Regions from separate parts of the Pseudomonas sp. P116 genome, predicted to be linked through region 2. Evidence: predicted binding sites of a transcription regulator. Region 2 holds the regulator's gene; the other holds the start of a gene.
What was found. Region 2 encodes sigma-54, which starts transcription at its own class of promoters, with help from an activator protein. Its sites were predicted from a motif close to ANTGGCATNNANNTTGCTNT; they were not measured.

Region 1: the regulator sigma-54 is predicted to act here: its motif matches at 7,296-7,315, upstream of ICA15_RS04020 (flagellar basal body rod protein FlgF).

What each region holds. Positions count from the first base shown of each region.
Region 1 is NZ_JACVHB010000001.1:814,713-824,237, reverse strand. It holds gene ICA15_RS04060 (amino acid permease) at 1-118, shown strand, start outside; gene arfB (alternative ribosome rescue aminoacyl-tRNA hydrolase ArfB) at 297-710, shown strand; gene ICA15_RS04050 (MFS transporter) at 707-1,906, opposite strand; gene ICA15_RS04045 (hypothetical protein) at 2,009-2,191, opposite strand; gene ICA15_RS28490 (hypothetical protein) at 2,264-2,395, opposite strand; gene ICA15_RS04040 (amino acid aminotransferase) at 2,708-3,901, opposite strand; gene ICA15_RS04035 (4a-hydroxytetrahydrobiopterin dehydratase) at 3,901-4,257, opposite strand; gene phhA (phenylalanine 4-monooxygenase) at 4,368-5,159, opposite strand; gene ICA15_RS04025 (sigma-54-dependent transcriptional regulator) at 5,532-7,094, shown strand; gene ICA15_RS04020 (flagellar basal body rod protein FlgF) at 7,370-8,110, shown strand; gene flgG (flagellar basal-body rod protein FlgG) at 8,156-8,941, shown strand; gene flgH (flagellar basal body L-ring protein FlgH) at 8,994-9,525, shown strand, end outside.
Region 2 is NZ_JACVHB010000006.1:195,670-205,194, reverse strand. It holds gene lptC (LPS export ABC transporter periplasmic protein LptC) at 1-163, shown strand, start outside; gene lptA (lipopolysaccharide transport periplasmic protein LptA) at 150-695, shown strand; gene lptB (LPS export ABC transporter ATP-binding protein) at 695-1,420, shown strand; gene ICA15_RS21040 (RNA polymerase factor sigma-54) at 1,608-3,101, shown strand; gene hpf (ribosome hibernation-promoting factor, HPF/YfiA family) at 3,175-3,483, shown strand; gene ptsN (PTS IIA-like nitrogen regulatory protein PtsN) at 3,495-3,959, shown strand; gene rapZ (RNase adapter RapZ) at 3,962-4,819, shown strand; gene ICA15_RS21020 (HPr family phosphocarrier protein) at 4,835-5,110, shown strand; gene ICA15_RS21015 (ZIP family metal transporter) at 5,202-6,095, opposite strand; gene ICA15_RS21010 (superoxide dismutase) at 6,126-6,737, opposite strand; gene ICA15_RS21005 (hypothetical protein) at 6,739-7,179, opposite strand; gene ICA15_RS21000 (class II fumarate hydratase) at 7,207-8,583, opposite strand; gene ICA15_RS20995 (FagA protein) at 8,564-8,971, opposite strand; gene pmbA (metalloprotease PmbA) at 9,193-9,525, opposite strand, start outside.

The DNA.
Region 1 (9,525 bases), on a different contig from region 2:
TCAGATCTCGGTGTACGCGATTCCGGTGTGGGTCGTGTTCATGTGGGTCTGCTACGTGATCAAGAACAAGCGTGGCGCGCAGCAGGCGCTGCACGCGGCGGGTTCAGCTGCGAAGTAAGCAAGCGGCACAAACAACAAACCCGGCCAATGTGCCGGGTTTTTTGTTGCCTTTGTAGGAGCTGCCGCAGGCTGCGATCTTTTGGCTTTAAATCACCAAGATCAAAAGATCGCAGCCTTCGGCAGCTCCTACAGGGTTGATGGCGTATCCTGCACGCTCTGAATACGGACGCTTTTCCATGCTGGTGATTTCCAACAATGTGCATCTGCCGGATGCCGAGATCGAATTGACGGCCATTCGCGCCCAAGGCGCTGGTGGGCAGAATGTCAACAAGGTCTCCAGTGCCATGCACTTGCGCTTCGACATTACGGCCTCGTCCTTGCCCGAGTTCTACAAGGAACGGTTGCTGGCGCTGCGCGACAGTCGCATCACCAGCGACGGCGTGTTGATCATCAAGGCCCAGCAATACCGCACGCAGGAAGCCAACCGGGCCGATGCGCTAGAGCGTCTGGTGGAGTTGATCCTCAGCGCCACCAAAGTCGAGAAGAAGCGTCGCCCGACCAAGCCGACCCTCGGTTCAAAGAAGCGCCGGCTCGAATCGAAAACCAAGCGCGGCAGCATCAAGGCCGGGCGCGGCAAGGTGGATTTCTAGTCTTCGCGGTATTTCGCGGTGTGCTTGTACAGATACACGCTCAGCGCCAAACCGCTCAGTGAGGCGAGGGCGGCGAACAGGAAGATCGAGGCGAAACCGAAACCGGCAGCAACGGCGCCGGCAATTGGCCCGGTGATCCCCAGCGACAGGTCGATGAACAGCGAGTAGGCGCCGACTGCCGCGCCACGGCTGGAGGCTGGCACCAGATTCACCGCTTCCACGCCCAGCGCCGGGAACACCAACGAGAAACCGAAACCGCTCAATGCCGCGCCGGCCAATGCCCAATGCGCATCGGGCGCCATCCACAGCAGCAACAGTCCCAATGTTTCTACCGACAAACAGGCAATCGCCACGCGGAAGCCGCCGAGGCGATTGATCAGGTTGCCGAACAGCAGCCGCGCGCCGATGAAACTGGCGCCGAACAGGCTCAGGCACAACACCGCGTTGTCCCAATGCTGCGTGGCGTAATACAGGGTGATGAAGGTGGCGATGGTGCCAAAACCAATCGAGCCGAGTGCCAGTCCGCAGCCGTGCGGAAAAACCCGCCTAAGCACATGCATGAACGGCAAGCGCTCACCGGCCACCACCGGGGCGGCGGTTTTCGGCCACGCCAGCAGCAAGCCCAGCGCGGCCAGCAAGATGATGCTTACGCCCATGCTCCACAAGCCCAATCGACTGACCAGCCACACGCCTAACGGCGCACCGATGGCGATGGCACCGTAACTGGCGATGCCATTCCACGAGATGACTTTGGCGGTGTTCGCCGCGCCGACGCGGCCGATGCCCCAGCCAATCGAGCCGGAGCCAACCAGGCTTTCCGCGCTGCCCAACACCAGGCGACCGATCAACAGGCTGATCAGGCTAAGCATCGGCAGGTTTGGCGTCCACGCGGAAATCAGCATGAACACGCCGCTAAGGCCACAACCGGCCAGGCCATACATGACGGCCAGTTTGCTGCCCTTGTTGTCGATGATCTTGCCGGCATACGGGCGGCTGAGCAGGGTAGCGAGGTATTGCACGCTGATCACCAGCCCGGCGACGACCGCGCCAAAACCCAGATCGCTGTGGACATAGCCCGGCAGCACTGCGAGCGGAATGCCAATGTTCAGATAACCGATAAAGGTGAAGAGGACGATGGAAACGACTTGCAGCGTGACCGCCAGGGGGCGCTGGGGCTCGGACATAGAGGACGACATGGGTAAAGATCCACGGGAGCAGCACAATAGATAGGCTGCTCATGATACCGGCGAGAAATAATCTGGGGCGGGAAAAGTAAAACTATTTGCCGGGCGGCGACTTCAGGGTTTGGCAGGAGCAACCAGTTGGGTGGTGACCAGTGCAGCGAGGGCATTTTCTTCGCTGCCGAAACGGGCGAGCAGGGCGGCTTGTTTCTCGGGGGAGAGGCGGCTCCAGATCTCGATCATTTTCTCGGTGGCGCCGATCAGGACAGCGGCTTGGCTTTCGGAGAATTCGTCGGTCATGGCGGGCTCGGTTCAGGCAGTGTGGAAAGCGCATATTAGCGCTTTCCACACGGTCTGTACGGCGGGTGTTGCTTACTCGTCGCTGTCGGCCGGACGGCTTTCAGCTGCTTCTTTGGGCTCGGCCTGTGCGGCGCCGGCTTGTTGCATGGTCGTCTGCTCAGGCTCGTGCAGGCTTGGGAAGGGGAGATTAGGAATCTCGTGCATGGTTGCGCTCCTCGCTAAGTCTGTTGATAGATCTGGTAGATCCGCGCTTTCAGAAAGCCTGCGCAGGATACAGCAGGAAAAATGACAATCAGACTTTTAATTCAATTTATTGCGACAAATGGCCGCAGGGGGGCGGCGGAAAGCAAAAGGCTGCTGCAAAAACACATGTAGGAGCTGCCGCAGGCTGCGATCTTTTGATCTTGTTTTAAAAGCAAGATCAAAAGATCGCAGCCTGCGGCAGCTCCTACATTGGATTGATCGTTCCCAGGCGGAGCGTGGGGACGGTCAGTACAGGGTGTTGCGGTGTCTCGCCTAGTTGCAGACTTCGGCGATGGCCTCGGCCAGCAGCGCCAGGCGTGTCGCATCGATGCCGGCAACGTTGGCCCGACCCGAACTCACCATGTACACACTGTGATGCTCGCGCAGTTGTTTCACCTGCTCCGGCGACAAACCGGTGTAGGAGAACATCCCGCGCTGCACGCCAATGTGTGCAAAACGCTCGCGCAACCCGTGCGGCTCCAGCGCTTCGACCAGGCCGCTGCGCAGCTGCGCAATACGCAAGCGCATGGCTTCCACTTCATCGGCCCAGCGGGCTTTCAGCTCTGGATCGGCGAGGATAGTCGCGACCACAGCTGCACCATGATCCGGCGGCGTCGACCACAGATTACGGGCGATGTTGGCCAGTTGGCTGCGGATGTCGATGAGCTTGTCGGCGCTTTTCGCGCAGACGATCAGCGCACCGGTACGGTCGCGATACAGGCCGAAGTTTTTCGAGCAGGAACTGGTGATCAAAAGCTCAGGCAGTTCGGCGGCGAATAACCGGGTTGACCACGCATCCTGCTCCAGACCATCGCCAAAGCCCTGATAGGCGAAGTCGATCAGCGGCAGCAAATCACGGCTGCGCACCACGTCCAGCACACGCTGCCAGTCGTCGTGGCTCAGATCGAACCCGGTCGGGTTGTGGCAGCACGCATGCAGCAACACCACGTCGCCCTTGGGCACTTCATTGAGCACCGCGAGCATCGCTTCGACGTCGAGACGGTTGTCACTGCCCACATAAGGGTAGTGACTGGCCTTGACCCCGGCCGCCGCGAAAATGGTTTCGTGGATCGGCCAGGTCGGATTGCTCAGCCATACGCCTTTGCCCGGCAGGCATTGGGCGATGAAGTCGGCAGCCAGACGCAGGGCACCAGTGCCGCCCGGCGTCTGAGTGGCGCCTGCACGCTGTTCGGCGAGCAGTTTCGAGTCGGCGCCAAGCACCAGCTCGTTGATGACCTTGCCGAACAACGGATTGCCGTGGCCACCGATGTAGGTCTTGGTGTCCTGGCTTTCGACCAGTCGCGCCTCGGCGATTTTCACCGCTTCAGGGATCGGCGTCAGGCCTTGGGCGTCCTTGTAGACGCCAACGCCCAGGTCGAATTTGCGCGGGTTAGGGTCCTGCGCATACGCCTCCATCAAACCGAGGATAGGGTCGCCGGGTACCCGGCCGATGGCGTCGAAGTGCATTACTTGCGCCCTTCAGCGGTCTTGGCCACTTCATCCGTGCGCGCAGCCATGATGAAGTCGTTGCGGTGCAGGCCTTTGATCGAGTGGCTCCACCAGGTCACGGTGACTTTGCCCCACTCGGTCAGCAGGCCCGGGTGGTGACCTTCGGCCTCGGAGATCTCGCCGACGGCGTTGGTGAAGGCCAGTGCGTGCTTGAAGTTTTTGAACAGGAACAGTTTTTCCAGTTGCATCACGCCATCGCGAACTTCGATGTTCCAGTCAGGGATCTGCTTGATCAGGATCGGCAGTTCTTCGTCGCTGACTTGTGGCGCATCGGCGCGGCAGGCTTCGCAGTGGGCTTGGTTCAAAGTAGACATGGTGGGCTTCCTGAAATCTGGAGGTGTTTTTTTATATTGGCCGTCAATGCCGCCACGCTAAAGCAAAGTGGCGGCAACTGACAGACTCACTTGTCAGCAAAAGTGGCGGGTCACGCCGCTTTCGGTTTTGGCGGAAATTTCGGCGCGTGCAGACCTAGCTGCATTCCTTGTCTGACCATGGCCATGATGTCTTCATGGGCCACATCGAACAGGCGCTTGAGGTTCGGCAGGACAAAGTACAGCGGTTGCAGGATGTCGATGCGATACGGCGTGCGCATCGCTTCCAGCGGGTCGAATGCCTGATGTTCGGGCTCGTCCGACAGCGAATAAACAGTTTCTTTCGGCGAAGACAGGATGCCGCCGCCGTAGATGCGTTTGCCTTGCGGGGTGTCGACCAGGCCGAACTCGATAGTCATCCAGTACAGGCGCGCAAGATAAACGCGCTCTTCCTTGGTCGCTTGCAGGCCAAGTTTGCCGTAGGTGTGGGTGAACTCAGCGAAATACGGGTTGGTCAGCAGCGGGCAGTGACCAAAAATCTCGTGGAAAATATCCGGCTCTTGCAGGTAGTCCAGCTCTTCGCGGGTACGAATGAACGTGGCCACCGGAAATTGTTTGCTGGCGAGCAATTCGAAGAAGGTCTGGAAGGGGATCAGCGCCGGGACACGGGCGACCTGCCAGCCGGTGGTCTCGCCGAGCACTTTGTTGATCTCGCCCAGTTGCGGGATGCGGTCGTGGGGCAGACCGAGTTTTTCGATACCGTCCAGGTACTCCTGGCACGCACGACCCTCGAGCACTTTCAGTTGGCGAGTGATCAGCGTGTTCCACACCGCGTGTTCTTCGGCGGGGTAGTCGATAAAACCTTGCGCATCGGGCTCGCGGGCCACGTATTGCGTCTGCTTCATACTGCTCTCCTGCTAGGGGAATTCGTTCTTGTTATGTCCAGCGATGGACTCAGAATTACCTGAGAGTGTGGCGGTGTGCAGTAGGTTGAATCGTACGGTCGTAGGAAACTTCTGTGGATTTCGTAAAGTATTCGTTACGGTTTTGCGGATATCTCGCAATTACGGCGATTCTCAGGTTTGAAAAGGTCAGCGGCTGTCACATAATCTTGACAACTATCTGCGCGCCTCGACAGAAAGTCTGGCGCCGTCCCCTGTAGGAGTGAGCCTGCTCGCGATAGCGGTGTGTCATTCAAAATCAATGCTGCCTGATGTATCGCCATCGCGAGCAGGCTCACTCCTACAGGTTTCTCATCGTTAATCCGGGCCTTTTATATGCGTATCAAAGTCCACTGCCAGAACCGCATCGGCATCCTGCGCGACATCCTCAACCTGCTGGTGGCGTACGGGATCAACGTCGCGCGAGGCGAGGTCGGCGGTGAGCATGGCAACGCGATCTATCTGCATTGCCCGAACCTGATCAATATCCAGTTCCAGGCGCTGCGGCCGAAATTCGAAGCGATTGCCGGGGTGTTCGGCGTCAAGCGGGTAGGGCTGATGCCGAGCGAGCGCCGGCACATGGAATTGAACGCATTGCTCGGTGCGCTGGAGTTTCCGGTGCTGTCGATCGACATGGGCGGCTCGATCGTCGCCGCCAACCGCGCGGCGGCACAGTTGCTCGGCGTGCGGGTCGATGAAGTGCCGGGGATTCCACTGTCGCGCTATGCCGAAGATTTCGATTTGCCGGAACTGGTGCGGGCGAATAAATCGCGAATCAACGGCATGCGGGTCAAGGTCAAAGGCGATGTGTTTCTGGCCGACATCGCTCCGCTGCAATCGGAACACGACGACAGCGAAGCCATGGCCGGTGCGGTATTGACCCTGCACCGCGCCGACCGCGTCGGCGAGCGCATCTATAACGTGCGCAAGCAGGAGTTGCGCGGGTTCGACAGCATTTTCCAGAGCTCCAAAGTCATGGCGGCAGTGGTGCGTGAAGCACGGCGGATGGCGCCGCTCGATGCACCTCTATTGATAGAAGGCGAAACCGGCACGGGCAAGGAGTTGCTGGCGCGCGCCTGTCACCTCGCCAGTCCGCGCGGGCAATCGCCGCTGATGGCGCTCAACTGCGCGGGGCTTCCGGAGTCGATGGCCGAGACCGAACTGTTCGGTTATGGCCCCGGTGCTTTTGAAGGTGCGCGCGCCGAAGGCAAGCTGGGTCTGCTGGAATTGACGGCGGGGGGGACGTTGTTTCTCGATGGCGTGGGTGAAATGAGTCCGCGCTTGCAGGTGAAACTGTTGCGCTTTCTGCAGGACGGCTGCTTCCGTCGCGTCGGCAGTGATGAAGAGGTTTATCTGGATGTACGGGTGATTTGCGCGACGCAGGTTGACCTGTCTGAATTGTGCGCGCGGGGCGAGTTTCGCCAGGATCTGTATCACCGCTTGAACGTGCTGTCGCTGCACATTCCACCGCTGCGCGAATGCCTCGACGGTTTGACGCCGCTGGTAGAACACTTCCTCGATCAGGCCAGCCGGCAGATCGGCTGTCCTCTGCCAAAACTGGCGCCGGCGGCGATGGATCGGCTCAGCCATTACCACTGGCCGGGCAACGTGCGGCAGTTGGAAAACGTGCTGTTCCAGGCCGTTTCGCTGTGTGACGGCGGCACGGTTAAAGCCGAACATATTCGTCTGCCGGATTACGGCGTGCGTCAGCCACTTGGCGATTTTTCGCTGGAGGGCGGGCTGGACGAGATCGTCGGGCGCTTCGAAAAAGCGGTGCTGGAGCGATTGTATTCGGAGCACCCGAGCAGTCGGCAATTGGGCAAGCGACTGGGCGTTTCGCACACGACCATTGCCAATAAATTGCGTGAGTATGAGGTGGGCAAGAACATCGAGTCCTAGGGTCAAAAGATCGCAGCGTGCCGCAGCTCCTACATTTGAAATGTAATCCCCCCCTGTAGGAGCTGCGGCACGCTGCGATCTTTTGATCTGTTGCCGCGAAGCGGCACAACACCGCCGGTTTTTCGACTTCGATACATTTCCCCTTTCCCCGCAATCCCCCTCAAGTCCTTTGTTTACCGGGCTTCGCCCTGCCAGAAAAAAGTTGGTCTGCAAATTGCTTATGGCTCAGCAGTACAGCAGTGGGCGGCAAACGTCCGGCATGCAGAGGAAAGAGCGTGGACAAGTACCTTTATGTGGCAATGACCGGCGCGAGCCAAAACGCGCTGGCGCAAAGGGCTCATGCCAACAACCTGGCGAACATTTCCACCAACGGTTTTCAGCGCGACCTGGAGCAGGCGCGTTCGATGCCGGTGTTCGGTGACAGCTTTCCGGCGCGCGCGTTTGCCATGAGCGAGCGGCCCGCCACCGACTTCACTCCGGGCTCGCTGGTGCAGACCGGGCGTGACCTGGACGTCGCCGTGACCGGCAACGGCTGGATCGCCGTGCAGAACCCGAGCGGCGGCGAAAGCTACGTGCGCACCGGCAGCCTCAACGTCGATGCCCTCGGTGTATTGCGCGCCGGCAACGGCATGCCGGTGATGGGCAATGGCGGTCCGATCGCCGTGCCACCCGAGCAGCAGATCGAAGTCGGTGAAGACGGCACCATCAGTATTCGCGCGATGGGCGAAGGCCCGCGTGTGATGGCCGAAGTCGACCGGATCAAACTGGTCAACCCGGACATCAAGAGCATGAATAAAGGCCTCGACGGCTCGATCTACACCAAGGACGGCCAGCCGGCGCAGGCCGATGCCAACGTCAAACTGGTGTCGGGTTTCCTTGAGTCGAGCAACGTCAATGCCGTCGAAGAGATGACCTCGGTGCTGGCCCTGGCCAAGCAGTTCGAGTTGCACATCAAGATGATGAACACCGCCAAAGACGACGACCAGGCCATGGCTCGGGTCTTGCAGATCAGCTAATTATCAGAACGTCGCGCCGTAAAACAGGCGCACGAGGAGAATCGAATGCTTCCGGCTCTATGGGTTGCCAAAACGGGTCTGTCCGCTCAGGACACCAACCTCACCACCATTTCCAACAACCTGGCGAACGTTTCGACCACGGGTTTCAAACGTGACCGCGCCGAGTTCCAGGACTTGCTGTACCAGATCAAACGCCAGCCAGGCGCCCAGTCGACTCAGGACAGCGAACTGCCGTCGGGTCTGCAAGTGGGTACCGGTGTGCGCATCGTCGGCACCCAGAAAAACTTCACCGCCGGCAGCCTGCAAACCACCGAGCAGCCGCTGGACATGGCCATCAACGGTCGCGGTTTCTTCCAGATCCTGCAGCCGGACGGCACCACGTCCTACACCCGTGACGGTACGTTCCACCTCGACTCCAATGGCCAGATCGTCAACGCCAGTGGTTTCGCTCTGGAGCCTGCGATCGTTATCCCGAACGACGCGCAAACCTTCACCGTCGGCAATGACGGCACCGTTTCCGTCACGCTGCCGGGCAACGCTGCCTCGCAAGTGATCGGCAACCTGCAGACCGCTGACTTCATCAACCCGGCCGGTCTGCAAGCCGTGGGCAACAACCTGTTCCTGGAAACCGCCGCTTCCGGCGCGCCGCAGGTCGGTACTCCGGGTCTGGCCGGTTTCGGCACCACGCTGCAGAACACCCTGGAAACGTCCAACGTCAGCACCGTTGAAGAGATGGTCAACATGATCACCACTCAGCGCGCTTACGAGATGAACTCCAAGGTGATCTCCACCGCCGACCAGATGCTCTCGTTCGTAACGCAGAATCTGTAATCAAGTCTATGAGGCGGCCATGAGGTCGCCTGCAACACCGTGAGGTAGGGTCATGAATCGCTTTGTATCTGTTCTGGCATTGAGTGGGGTCGTCTCGCTCGCGGGCTGCGTCGCCCCGACGCCCAAGCCCAATGACCCTTACTACGCTCCGGTGTTGCCGCGCACGCCGTTGCCGGCGGCTGCCAATAATGGCTCGATCTATCAGGCCGGTTTCGAGCAGAACCTGTACAGCGACCGCAAGGCGTTCCGGGTCGGTGACATCATCACCATCACCCTGAACGAGCGCACCCAGGCGAGCAAGAACGCCAACTCGCAGATGGACAAGAACAGCGACAACTCGGTCGGTCTGACCTCGTTGTTCGGTTCCAGCCTGACCACCAACAATCCGATTGGTGGCGGCGACCTGAGCCTGAACGCCGGCTACAGCGCCGACCGCTCGACCAAGGGGGACGCCAAGTCGGGACAGAGCAACAGCCTGACCGGTTCGATCACCGTGACCGTCGCCGACGTTTTGCCTAACGGCATCATCGCTGTGCGCGGCGAGAAGTGGCTGACGCTGAACACTGGCGATGAGCTGGTGCGAA
Region 2 (9,525 bases):
TCGCATGACAGTGTTCCCGCAGCGGGAATATGCGCAGACCGAGCAACCCGTTAGAATCGAGGGCGCTGGCGGTGTATCGACTGGCGTAGGAATGAAAGCGTACCTGAAGGAAAGCAGGATACACCTGCAATCGAACGTAAGAGGACAGTATGAGGCTCGTTAAAACCCTCCCTATTTTGCTCAGTCTGGGCGCAGCACTGGGAAGCGTGAGCGCCTGGGCTCTGCCGAACGATCAAGAGCAGCCAATCCGCATTCAGGCCGACGATGCCCAGCTGGACGACAAGAACGGCGTAGCTACCTATAAAGGTGACGTGATCATCACTCAGGGCTCGATGATCGTCAAAGGCAACACCGTGACCATCACCCGCACCTCGACCGGTGATATCGACGTTGTGACGTCGGTCGGCAACCTCGCCTACTTCGAACAACTGCAGACTGCCGGCGACACCAAGCCAGTTCAGGGCTGGGGCGTGACGATTCAGTACCACGCCGCGCAAAATCGCGTCGTCCTGATCGATAAGGCCAAGGTTGTCGATAAAGACAACAACACCACCCAGGGCGAGAAAATCGTCTACGACACCGTGAAGAAACTGGCCAGCGCCGGTCGCGCTACCGGCAGCAAAGTCACCGAATCGCGTCCGCGCATCGACATGGTGATCCAGCCGAAGAAGAAAACCGAAGAGAAAAACCAGTAATGGCAACTCTGAAAGCTCAGCACCTGGCCAAGGCCTATAAAAGCCGCCAGGTCGTGCGTGACGTCAGCCTGTCGATCGACAGCGGTCAGATCGTCGGCCTGCTCGGCCCCAACGGTGCCGGCAAGACCACGTGCTTCTACATGATCGTCGGCCTGGTTCAGGCTGATCAGGGCCGTGTGCTGATCGATGATCTGGACGTCAGCCACCAGCCAATGCACGGTCGTGCAAAGGCCGGTATCGGCTATCTGCCGCAAGAAGCGTCGATCTTCCGCAAACTGTCGGTAGCCGACAACATCATGGCCATCCTCGAGACCCGTCAGGAACTCGACAAGGCCGGTCGTCGCAAGGAGCTGGAAAGCCTGCTGCAGGAATTCCACATCAGCCACATCCGCGACAACCTCGGCATGAGCCTGTCCGGTGGTGAACGCCGCCGGGTGGAAATCGCCCGCGCGCTGGCGACTGCGCCGAAATTCATCCTGCTCGACGAACCGTTCGCCGGTGTCGATCCGATTTCGGTCGGCGACATCAAGCAAATCATCCACCATCTCAAAGCCAAGGGCATCGGTGTTCTGATCACCGACCACAACGTGCGCGAGACGCTGGATATCTGCGAAACCGCTTACATCGTCAACGACGGTCAGCTGATCGCCGAAGGTGACTCCGCTACCATCCTGGCCAACGACCTGGTCAAGGAAGTGTATCTGGGCCACGAGTTCCGCCTGTAAGCGTAAAGGTGCCCGGTGAGCCGCCCGGGCGCTGTATCGGTTCAAGCAGAATTTAATACGCTTTAATTGTTACAGCGCTCTAGGCAAACACTTCAGTTTCAGGCATATAATTTGCTTAAGTTTGGCGCTTCGGCGCCCTGTAGTGGATGGCGCATCGCGCCGGCGAATAAGGTGTTAAGCCCCTGCCATGAAACCATCGCTAGTCTTGAGAATGGGCCAGCAGCTGACGATGACACCGCAGCTGCAACAGGCTATCCGTCTGCTCCAATTGTCGACCCTGGACCTGCAACAGGAAATTCAGGAGGCTCTGGAATCCAATCCGATGCTCGAACGCCAGGAAGAAGGCGAAGACTTCGACAACACCGACCCCCTGGCTGACAACGCCGAACAGAAGCCCAACACCGATATCCAGGAACCCTCCTATCAGGAAACCGCCCCGACGGTGGATAACCTCGAGGAAGGCGACTGGAGCGAGCGCATCCCCAACGAACTACCGGTCGACACTGCCTGGGAAGACGTCTACCAGACCAGCGCCAGCAGCCTGCCGAGCAGCGATGATGACGAGTGGGACTTCACCACGCGCACTTCAGTGGGCGAAAGCCTGCAAAGCCATCTGCTTTGGCAACTGAATCTCGCACCGATGTCCGACACCGATCGACTGATCGCCGTGACCCTGATCGATTGCATCAACAATCAGGGCTACCTGGACGAAACCCTCGACGAGATTCTCGAAGCGTTTGATCCGGAACTGGACATCGAACTGGACGAGATCGAAGCTGTTCTGCACCGCATCCAGCAGTTTGAACCCGCCGGCATCGGCGCGCGCAATCTCAGCGAATGCCTGCTGCTGCAATTGCGCCAGCTATCGGCCAAGACGCCTTGGCTGGCTGAAGCGAAACGTCTGGTCAGCGATTACATCGACTTGCTCGGCAGCCGCGATTACAGCCAGTTGATGCGCCGCATGAAGCTCAAGGAGGATGAGCTGCGCCAGGTTATCGAACTGGTACAGAGCCTCAATCCACGGCCGGGCTCGCAGATCGAATCGACGGAAGCCGAATACGTCGTTCCGGACGTCATTGTGCGCAAGGACAATGAACGCTGGCTGGTCGAGCTGAATCAGGAGTCGGTACCTCGTCTGCGCGTCAACGCTCAGTACGCAGGCTTTGTGCGTCGCGCCGATACCAGCGCCGACAATACGTTCATGCGCAATCAGTTGCAGGAAGCCCGCTGGTTCATCAAGAGCCTGCAAAGCCGCAACGAAACCCTGATGAAAGTGGCCACCCAGATCGTCGAGCATCAGCGCGGCTTTCTGGAATATGGCGACGAAGCCATGAAGCCGCTGGTGTTGCATGACATCGCCGAGGCGGTTGGCATGCACGAGTCGACCATTTCCCGGGTGACCACGCAGAAATTCATGCATACCCCACGCGGTATTTATGAACTGAAATACTTTTTCTCCAGCCACGTCAGCACCTCCGAGGGCGGCGAATGCTCGTCCACGGCGATCCGCGCGATCATCAAAAAACTGGTTGCCGCGGAAAATCAGAAAAAGCCGTTGAGTGACAGCAAGATCGCTGGTTTACTGGAGGCACAAGGCATTCAGGTGGCTCGCCGCACCGTCGCCAAGTACCGCGAATCCCTCGGGATCGCGCCTTCGAGCGAACGCAAGCGGTTGATGTAAGCCACGTTACAGCGTTCCAGTGGCAGGCTTTTCGGCCTGCCGCTTTATGCACTGGCAACGAAGGAGAAGCTGTATGCAAGTCAACATCAGTGGACACCAACTGGAAGTGACCGAACCTCTGCGCGACTACATCAATGAGAAACTTCAACGATTAGAGCGCCATTTCGACAAGATCACCAACGTGCAAGTCACGATGTGCGTCGAAAAGCTTAAGCAGAAAATCGAAGCCACCTTGCATATACCCGGCAGTGAAGTGGTCGCCAACGCAGAACATACCGATATGTATGCCGCGATCGACGCCTTGACCGACAAGCTGGACAAACAACTCAAAAAGCATAAGGAAAAGACCCAGAGCCTGCTCCAGGGCGCGACCGGTCGATAACCCCCTACCCCATGATCCGACTTGAAAGTATCCTGACCCCCGGCCGTTCCCTCGTGAACGTGCCGGGCGGCAGTAAAAAGAAAGCCCTCGAACAGATTGCCAACCTGATCGCCCGTGAAGTGCCGGATCTGGAGATGCAAGATGTCTTCGAGGCTCTGATTGCCCGTGAAAAACTCGGTTCTACCGGTTTTGGCAACGGCATCGCCATTCCTCACTGTCGCCTCAAGGGTTGCCAGTCGCCGATCAGTGCCCTGATGCACCTTGAAGCCCCTATCGATTTCGACGCCATTGATGGTGCGCCGGTTGACCTGCTGTTTGTACTGCTGGTCCCCGAAGCTGCCACCGATGCGCATCTGGAGTTGCTCCGCCAGATCGCCAGCATGCTGGATCGCAAGGATGTGCGCGATAAACTGCGCAGCGCTTCAAGCAATGAAGCCTTGTACCAGGTTGTTGTGGACGAGCAGAGCGGGCAGTAATCATGCGCTTGATCATCGTCAGTGGCCGTTCCGGCTCGGGTAAAAGTACCGCGCTCAATGTTCTTGAGGACAACGGTTACTATTGCATCGACAATCTGCCGGCAGGCTTGCTGCCGGAACTGGCTGAGCGCGCGCTGATTCACACTGAACTGGCGCAACCGCTGGTGGCGGTGTCGATCGATGCGCGCAACCTGCCAAGTCATCTCTCGCGTTTTCCCGAACTGCTTGAAGAAGTGCGCAGCCGCCATATCCAGTGCGATGTGTTGTATCTGGATGCCGACGAAGAAACCCTGCTCAAGCGTTTTTCGGAAACCCGTCGACGCCACCCGCTGAGCAACGCCAATCGTTCGCTGGCCGAGGCGATCCAGGATGAAACAGCCCTGCTGGGACCCATCGCCGATCTGGCCGATCTGAAGATCAATACCACCAATCTGAACCTGTACCAGTTGCGCGACACCATCAAGCTGCGCTTGCTGAGTCAGCCGGAACCGGGCACGGCATTTCTGGTTGAGTCATTCGGCTTCAAACGCGGCATGCCGGTGGATGCGGACTTGGTGTTTGACGTGCGCTGCCTGCCTAATCCTTACTGGAAGCCAGAGCTGCGTGCGCAATCGGGGCTCGATGAGCCGGTGGCCGAATACCTGGCAGCGCAGCCCGAGGTTGAAGAAATGTTCCAAGACATTTTCAGCTACCTGCACAAATGGCTGCCCCGCTTCGCTGCGAGCAATCGCGCCTACGTTACTGTTGCCATTGGCTGCACCGGCGGGCACCACCGCTCCGTCTACCTGACCGAACGCCTGGGTCAGGCCCTGCAGAAAACTCTGAAGAACGTCCAGGTTCGCCACCGCGACCTCACCTAAAGGATTCACACCGCGATGCCTGCTCTGGAAATCGAAATCATCAACAAACTGGGTTTGCATGCCCGAGCGTCGGCGAAGTTTGTCGGGGTTGCCGGTCAGTATCCCGACTGCACGATCAGAGTAGGCCGCACACCAGAAACAACGGTTGATGGCAAAAGCATCATGGCAATGATGATGTTGGCCGCTGGCAAGGGCACAAAGATTTATCTGAGTACCGAAGGCCATCAGGAACAGGAAGCGCTGGATGCGCTGGTGGCGTTGATCAACAACTACTTCGACGAAGGCGGCTGACAGCCAAAATCAAAAGATCGCAGCCTGCGGCAGCTCCTACATTGGAATGCGTTTCCTGTAGGAGCTGCCGCAGGCTGCGATCTTTTGATCTTCAACCCAGCGCCGTATCCATCACCATCATCAGACAAAACCCGATCAGCAAACCAAGACTGGCCAGCTTGTCATGACCATTGCGTCGCGACTCCGGAATCACTTCGTGGGTCACCACCAGCAACATCGCGCCGGCCGCCAGCGCCAGGCCTAACGGCAACAGCACCTGCGCCAGACTGACCAGCCACGCACACGACAGCGCAAACACCGGCTCGACCAGCCCTGACGCCGCGCCGATCAAGAACGCCTTGACCCGTGACATTCCTGCTCCAGCCAATACCAATGCAATCACCAGTCCTTCCGGTACGTCCTGCAAGGCGATGCCCATGGCCAGGCTGTCCGCGTCCGGCATGCCGCCGCCGGCCGATACCCCAACCGCCATTCCCTCAGGGATGTTATGGGCAATGATGGCGAACACGAACAACCAGATCCGCGGTGGAATCACCGGATGCTCGACGGTGCCAACGAGCATTTCCGGTGATGCACCGGACACCTTGCGATCCACCAGATACAGGCCGAACGCACCGAGCATGATGCCAAAGCAGATCAGGCCACTCGCCGCCCACGGTGTCAGACCCAGACTCTCTGCGGCAGCAATGCCCGGGACAATCAGCGAGAACGCCGTCGCCGCCAGCATCACCCCGGCACCGAAACCCAGTAATGTGTCGCTGAGCGCCAAAGGCATGCGCCGAATCACCAACACTGGCACCGCTCCGAGCGCGGTGCCGAGCGCGCAGATTGCGCCCCCCTGCAACGCCCGCGACAGCCTCGGTTCCAGATTCAGCCATTGCAGTCCGTGAGCTGCAAGCAAGGTCATGCCTGCCAGCAGCAAGAGCGATCCCACTGCGTAACGAAACATACGCCCGCTTCCGACCGCCAGTGTTTCAGTGCCCATAGTCAGCCTTGAATTGTTTTTTTAGGAGACTTAAACCAGTGCAGCCTGATAGCGCGCAGCCACTTCAGGCCAATTGATCACGTTGTAGAAGGCGTTGATGTATTCCGGCCGACGGTTCTGGTAGCGCAGGTAGTAGGCGTGCTCCCAAACGTCGAGGCCGAGAATCGGCGTATTACCGTTCATCAACGGACTGTCCTGATTACCGCTGCTTTCCACGACCAGTTTTTTCTCCGGGGTCACGCTCAGCCAGGCCCAGCCACTGCCGAAACGCGTCAGCGCAGCTTTGGTGAATGTTTCCTTGAAACTGTCGAGGCCACCCAGCTGTTCGTCGATGGCCTTGGCCAGCACACCGTCCGGTTTGCCGCCACCGTTGGGCACCATGACTTCCCAGAACAGCGAGTGGTTGGCGTGGCCGCCGCCCTGATTGATAACAGCAGCGCGAAGTTTTTCCGGCAACTGCTGAACGCTGGCCACCAGTTTTTCCACCGGCCATCCCGCGTATTCAGTGCCTTCCACCGCAGCGTTGAGGTTATTGATGTAGGTCTGGTGATGCTTGGTGTAGTGGATTTCCATGGTCTGCGCATCGATGTGCGGCTCCAGGGCATCGTAGGCATAAGGCAAGGCAGGCAAGGTAAAAGCCATTTCAATGGACTCCATGGTGATGTGGGGCTGGTGCGCGGCGCGCATTGCCGGTATCCGGGTGCAACAGACGCTGGGTACGCGGGTATTCGCCGTGGTCGCTGATGAAATTCAGCAGCTCGACGTAAGTTTTGCTGCTCTGGCGCAGCGCCGCCTCACGCAGCGCGAGGCGCTGACGTTCGTCCTGCATCGTCTGCAACAGCCGTTGATGGATTGCGCAAAGGTATTCGGCGCTCTCCTCCGGCTGATTCAGGCGCAGGTGCAGATCCGCCAGGTTGTGGTGGGAGATGACGCAGGCCGCCACCGCTTCGTCGGCATCGGCCCAGCGTTCGAACAACACTTGCGCCAGGGCCAGCGCTTGCAGGTAAGCCTCACGGGCATCGATCAGCTCGCCCAACATGAAGCAGCGATTGGCCCGTTCGATCGTGCGTTTCCAGTGCTCCATGGTGAGCCTCCAAAGCGGTTGCGGGGATTACACGCCGCCAGCGGTGAGTTTCTCGGGGTTGAGTAACTCTTCCAGCTGACTGCGCGACAGGTCGGTGTGCTCCAGCGCGACGTCGATCACCGGGCGACCCTGTTTGTAGGCCTGCTTGGCGATTTCGGCGGCTTTCTGGTAACCGATGATCGGGTTGAGTGCGGTGACCAGAATCGGGTTGCGCGACAGCGCTTCCTTGAGCCGCGACTCGTTGACCTTGAAGCTGGCGATGGCTTTGTCACCCAGCAGGCGACTGGAGTTGGCCAGCAGCTCGATGCTGCTCAACAGGTTCTGGGCAATGATTGGCAGCATCACGTTCAACTCGAAATTGCCCGATTGGCCGGCGATGGTGATCACCGAGTCGTTGCCGATCACTTGGGCGGCGACCATGGCGGTCGCTTCCGGGATCACCGGGTTGACCTTGCCCGGCATGATCGACGACCCCGGTTGCAGCGCCTCAAGCTCAATTTCGCCGAGACCGGCCAAGGGACCGGAGTTCATCCAGCGCAGGTCGTTGGCGATTTTCATCAGCGACACAGCGATGGCCTTGAGCTGCCCGGAGACCGCAACGGCGGTGTCTTGCGAGCCGATCAGCGCGAACAGGTCTTTGCCTTGGGTGAACTGCACATGGGTCAACTGGCTCAGTTGACGGCTGAACCGCGCAGCGAATTCCGGATGCGCGTTGATCCCGGTACCGACCGCCGTCCCGCCCTGCGCGAGGGATTGCAGGCTGGGCAGCAAGTCTTGCAAATGACCGATGTTGGCCTTCAGTTGCTGCGCCCAGCCGTTGAGCACCTGGCTCATACGCACCGGCATCGCATCCATCAAATGCGTACGACCGGTTTTGACGTGGTGATGCACTTGCTCGGCTTTGTGCTCGATGACCTGCACCAGATGCAGCAGCGCCGGCAGCAATTGTTCGTGCAGGGCCAGCGCAGCACTGACGTGGATGGTGGTCGGGATGATGTCGTTGCTGCTCTGGCCGCAGTTGACGTGATCGTTGGCATTGACCGGCTCGCCGAGCAGGCGACTGGCCAGGGTCGCGATCACCTCGTTGGCGTTCATGTTGGAGCTGGTGCCGGAGCCGGTCTGGAAGATATCCACCGGAAAATGCAGCATGAAATCGCCTTCAAGCAAGCCTTGGGCCGCGTCGCTGATGGCTTTGCCCTGAGCGGCGCTGATCTGGTTGAGTTCGACGTTGGCCCGGGCCGCGGCGGCTTTGGCCAGGATCAACGCGCGGATGAATTGCGTCGGCATCGGTTTGCCGCTGATCGGGAAGTTATCCACTGCGCGCTGGGTTTGCGCGCCGTAGAGAGCGTCCACCGGCACCTGCAATTCGCCCATGCTGTCGCGCTCAATACGAGTCTTGGTCATCAGTAAATCCTTGCACCAGTTCAATAAGAGGAATCGAGGGTTGCAACTCGCACGTCGCCAGTTGCCAGGTGTAGCATTGCCAGCGTTTGAGCCGGCATTTGCACAGCGACAGGCGCTCCATTTCACGCAAGGGGCGCCAGGCTTGATCGAGACAGAGGCTGCGCCAGTGCCACGGCAACGCGATGTCGGTGGCCGTGTCGAGCAGCAATCGGAAGGAAGTTTCAGCGACAGTCCAGGGCGAGGTTGCCGTGCAACAAGACAGATACCGGCCCTCGGCCAGGTAATGTTCGATCAGGCGCGGTTCGTCAGGATCCATCGCGCATCGGATCTGACGACTCATCCAGCGCCAGCTTTCGAGGTACGGCTGCTCGTGCAAGGCAGAACTCATGATCCCGGGCTCATTCGATAATGAGATTTATTATTAGTTGATAATGAGAACCAACACAAGAGCGCTCTTTGTAGGAGCTGCCGCAGGATGCGATCTTTTGATTTTGGTTTTTAGAAACAAGATCAAAGGATCGCAGCCTGCGGCAGCTCCTACAAAAGCAGGCATAAAAAAGGCGCGCCACCCGATCGGGTGGCGCGCCTTTTTGTGTACCGGGTGGAGGTTTAGCTGCCCGCCACCGTCATTCGCTCGATCAACACCGAGCCTGTGCGGATGTTGCTGCGCAGTTCCAGATCATTACCCACGGCAACGATTTGCTTGAACATGTCGCGCATGTTGCCGGCGATGGTCACTTCCTGCACCGCGAACTGAATTTCGCCGTTCTCCACCCAAAAACCCGCCGCCCCGCGCGAATAGTCGCCGGTCACCATGTTCAAGCCATGGCCCATCAACTCGGTGACCAACAACCCACGGCCCATGCGTCGCAGCAATGCAGCCTGGTCTTCGTCGCCATGGGTGACGAACAGGTTGTGCACGCCGCCAGCGTTGGCGGTGCT